2 regions of the Seonamhaeicola sp. NFXS20 genome follow, and region 1 is predicted to be linked to the other one. Evidence: riboswitches for the same ligand, from Rfam matches in the RefSeq annotation. Region 1 holds a riboswitch; the other holds the start of a gene.
The links. Region 1 has a riboswitch for thiamine pyrophosphate ahead of pnuC (nicotinamide riboside transporter PnuC). Riboswitches for the same ligand answer to the same signal wherever they lie in the genome.
Positions count from the first base shown of each region.

Region 2: another riboswitch for thiamine pyrophosphate. It lies ahead of J1D01_RS06805 (TonB-dependent receptor); the one in region 1 lies ahead of pnuC (nicotinamide riboside transporter PnuC).

Region 1 covers NZ_JAFMPU010000001.1:42,672-44,878, reverse strand. The annotation lists gene J1D01_RS00230 (CPBP family intramembrane glutamic endopeptidase) at 1-491, shown strand, start outside; gene J1D01_RS00225 (cysteine peptidase family C39 domain-containing protein) at 549-665, shown strand; TPP riboswitch at 869-974, shown strand; gene pnuC (nicotinamide riboside transporter PnuC) at 1,021-1,626, shown strand; gene J1D01_RS00215 (acyl-CoA dehydrogenase) at 1,607-2,207, shown strand, end outside.
Region 2 covers NZ_JAFMPU010000003.1:132,566-134,772, forward strand. The annotation lists gene J1D01_RS06805 (TonB-dependent receptor) at 1-987, opposite strand, end outside; TPP riboswitch at 1,084-1,193, opposite strand; gene arfB (alternative ribosome rescue aminoacyl-tRNA hydrolase ArfB) at 1,245-1,652, opposite strand; gene J1D01_RS06815 (DUF4301 family protein) at 1,652-2,207, opposite strand, start outside.

The DNA of each region.
Region 1 (2,207 bases):
ATTATAACTTTAAAGAAATAGTGTACTCCATTTTGGTTTATATTATAGTTGCGTTTGTAGAAGAAGCAATTTTTAGAGGTTATATCCTACGTAATTTCATGGCTTCATCCAATAATATTTTAGCTTTAATAATCTCTTCTATTTTATTTGCACTAGCGCATGGGTTTAATCCAAATATGGATTGGTTTAGTTATTTAGATCTATTTCTTGCAGGAATCTTATTAGGTATCTCTTATGTTTATACAAGAAATTTATGGTTTCCTATCGCTTTACATTTTAGCTGGAATTTTTTTCAAACCTTATTAGGTTTTAATGTAAGTGGACAAGATTTTTACTCTTTGATAGAGTTTAAGATAGAAGAGAAAAACATATTAAATGGTGGTGATTTCGGTTTTGAGGGTTCAATTTTTTCTATTATAGTTCAAGTATTATTAATTGTTGTCATAGTTTTATATTACGAACGAATAAAATCTAAAAAACTTCAAAATTAAACCCCACTGCAAACTTTTTGCAGTATACCCATTTAATATTGCCATACAAAATTTATTATGGCAAAAATCACAATAAAACAACACGATATAACAGACTGCGGAGCAGCCTGTTTAGCATCCATAGCAGCGCATTACAATTTACAAATGCCTATTATAAGATGTAAATGCCGATAAAATTGTGGTATTAGGTAAAGGTGAGGTGTTAGAAGAGGGTTCACATCAAGAATTGTATGATAAAAAAGAATATTATTTCAACTTATGGCAGCAACAAATACCTAATACAAGTTCAAAGAAATGTTAATCTTTGTTTTTAACGGTTATTCAAACTACTTAAAATTCTTTAATGATGCGTTTTTAATTAAACAATTATTTACATTTGCAAGAACATGGGGTGCTCTGTAAAGGGCTGAGATAATACCCAGGAGTTTTTGCTCCGTACCTGATTTGGATAATGCCAACGTAGGGATTTTTTAGAAAACGCAGTAACTGTTCTCACAGATGTTATCTCATGTTTTAAACCAAAATATTGATGATAACAGAACTACTTTCACAACTTACTTTACTACAATGGGTAGGAACCCTTTTTGGAGTAACTCAAGTGCTTTTAGCAAGAAAAAATAATATTAATAACTACTTATTTGGTATAGTTTCTATACTTATTAGCCTTTGGGTATTGTACCAATCTAAATTATATGCCGATATTTTGCTAAATCTTTATTATTTGGTGATGAGTATTTACGGTTGGTTTTACTGGAAAATGGGTAAGAAAAAAAAGGAAACCCCAATTTCATATGCCAATAAAAAAGAACATAAAGTGGCTTTAGGTATTGTTTTAGGATGTTTTTTATTAATGGCTTATTGGTTAAGTACCCATACCAATTCTGATGTACCTTATTGGGATGCTATTGCATGCGCATTTGCTTGGGCTGGTATGTGGCTTATGGCAAAACGTAAAATAGAAAATTGGGTGTATTTAAACCTAAGTAATATAATATCTATACCCTTACTTATTTACAAAGATTTATACGTATACGCTGGTTTAACAACCTTTTTGTTTGTTGTTGCTATATCTGGATATATAAAGTGGAAAAAAATTATTAAAAACGAAACCAAACATGACTATAGAACAGCTTAAAAAAAGGTGTTTTAATCAGGAAGTATTTCCAGACGACATTTTAAATTGGATTGCAAAAGAAAACCTTTGGAATATATGGATTCCTAAATCTTACGGTGGATTAGAAATGTCTTTTTCTGAAGGATTAAATAAACTCAGGTTTTTATCTGAAATTGATGGGAGTTTGGGTTGGACAGTTACGCTTTGTAGTGGTGCTAATTTTTTCTTTGGAAACTTAAAAAGTGATGCTGTTAATGCTATTTTTTCAAATCCAGAAAAATCCGCGTGTTTTGGTGGTAGCGGAGGTGTTTTTGGAACAGCCGAAAAAGAAGATAACGGTTATATTATTTCTGGTACCTGGAAATATGCAACAGGAGCGCCCTATCTTACTCATTTTACTTTAAATGCAAAAATTCTGGAAGATGGTAATGAGGTGTTAAATAAAAATGGAGACTGTTTAATCCGTTCTTTTGTAATAAGTAAGGATGATGTAGAGGTTATTGAAGATTGGAACTCTATGGGCTTAAAAGCTACTGCTACGCATTCTTTTAAGGTGAAAAATAAATGGGTGCCTAAAAAGTTCAGTTTTGTATATAATGAAT
Region 2 (2,207 bases), on a different contig from region 1:
AACATCAGAATCGTCTTCAATTAAATTGGCAAAATCTTCTGCAGATTCTTCTTCTTTAAACTGTTCAAAATACCCTTTCCCTTTGGTATAATTTAAACCAATATTAGTAGACCAATTATTGTTAAACCTTTGGTTCCAGTGTAATTGGTAATGGTCTTGCCAGTAATTATCGGTTTCATTATCATAAGTGTATGGGTTTTGCCTGCGGTCTTCTTTCAATTCTTCTGCTGTTAAGCCATACCAAGCTTGATAGGTATACTCTTTGTTTCCAAACGTTAAAGCTTTAATTAATGTGTTTCCGTCTTTATAAATTCCTTGTAAGAAATACGATTTTAAATCGGTAAAGGCTCTATCAACATAACCATCGGAATCAATTTTTGAGAAACGCCCAGAAATTTCAAAATGATCATTTATTAAACCAGTACTAAGTTTTACCATATGCTTTCTGGTATTGTAGCTTCCGAAGCTATTTGATATTTCTGCAAACGCTTCATTAGAAAAGGCATCGGTTAACACATTTAAACTAGCGCCAAAAGCACCAGAACCATTGGTTGATGTCCCTACTCCACGTTGTAATTGTAAACTCTGTGTTGATGAGGCAAAGTCTCCTAAATTCACCCAAAAGCTCCCTTGACTTTCTGCATCGTTATAAGGAATTCCGTTAATGGTTACATTTACTCTAGAGGCAGCCGAACCACGTACACGAATACTTGTATAGCCCACACCTGCTCCAGCATCGCTTGTAGTTACTACAGATGGTAAATAGTTAAGTAAAGCTGGGATATCTTGCCCTAAATTACGTTTAGCCAACTCCTCTTTACTTACATTTGAATGGGTGATGGGAGAATCTGCATCTACCCTCACTGCTTTCACTAAGACTTCATCTAGTTTTTCTGTTGAAGTAGAATCTTGTTGTACTTGAGTTTGTTGTGCATTTGCACAGACTGATAACACTAACAGTGCTAAAAAAAGAAATAAATTTTTCATGTCGATTAAAAAAATATAATCGAATAAAAAGAGGTAATTATTCTTTTGGTTATTAAAAATTGATTTTATTAATGAGATGCTAAAACTAACATGTTTAGCATAACATTTTAATATCCCTAAACAGCATTACCTGTTCTAGGTTCATTGGGTATGATCTCAGCCAGTTACTAAACAAGTTTAGTATTTAGGCACCCCTTTTTGAGAACGGAGCAAATATACAGCAGATTTATAAATTTTAAAGAATGAATTTATTTTTTTTAATCTAAACTTGGTTTTTGCCTATTAGCTTTTTTTTCGGCCTGCTTTTTTTTATTCTTTAACCGTTTTCTTATAACAGATTTTGGTGTTTTTGTAGCTATTCTTTGTTTCTTAACTTTTAAAGAGTTGCTAATTAACTCTATAAAACGTTTAATTGCTAATTCTTTATTTCTAATTTGGCTTCTACTTTCACTACAAGATAAAACTAATACTGCTTCTTTAGTTAGCCTATGCTTAAGTTTTGATAAAAGCCGTTGTTTTTGTGTTTCTGTAAACACCGCAGAATTTGTTAAATTAAAGTGTAACTCTACCTTAGTAGCCACTTTATTAACATGCTGTCCGCCACTACCAGAACTTTTTACTGCTTTAAAAGTAAGTTCTTTTAATAATGTTTCTTCATTAAACATTATTCTTCAACTTGGTGTGCTGGTTTTAGTAAATCATTTACTGTTTTAACCGGGTTGAATGTTTCTAAAGGCACTTCAACAAAAATAGAGTTCCAATACGCCATACTACCATTCCACAATCCGGGTAATTCTAAAGCTTTAACATCTGTTCCATTTTGTGTTTTCATGGTTATAAAAGCAGCTTCATGATCTACATATTCTTTTAAATCAAACTTTTCTCCTTTATAGTTTTTAACTGCACAAACTAAGTCTGTAGGGTTAAAATGAGTTGCTTTATAAACTATTCCTTGTTGTTCTTTACTACTGAAATTAATTTGAGCAAATTCAACTATTTGTAAAGATACATTACCTGTTTCTTCTTTTACCCAAAAAGGTCCTCCTCCTGGTTGTCCCTCATTTTTAACCATACCACAAACCCTAATGGGTCTGTTAAATTTTTCTCTTAAATAAGTCCTTTTTTTCTCTGAACTAAATTCATCAAAATCTGACGGAACCACCACATTTAATCTGTGGATTAAAAATAGAGCCATGATTTTATAATCTTCATCGTCACAA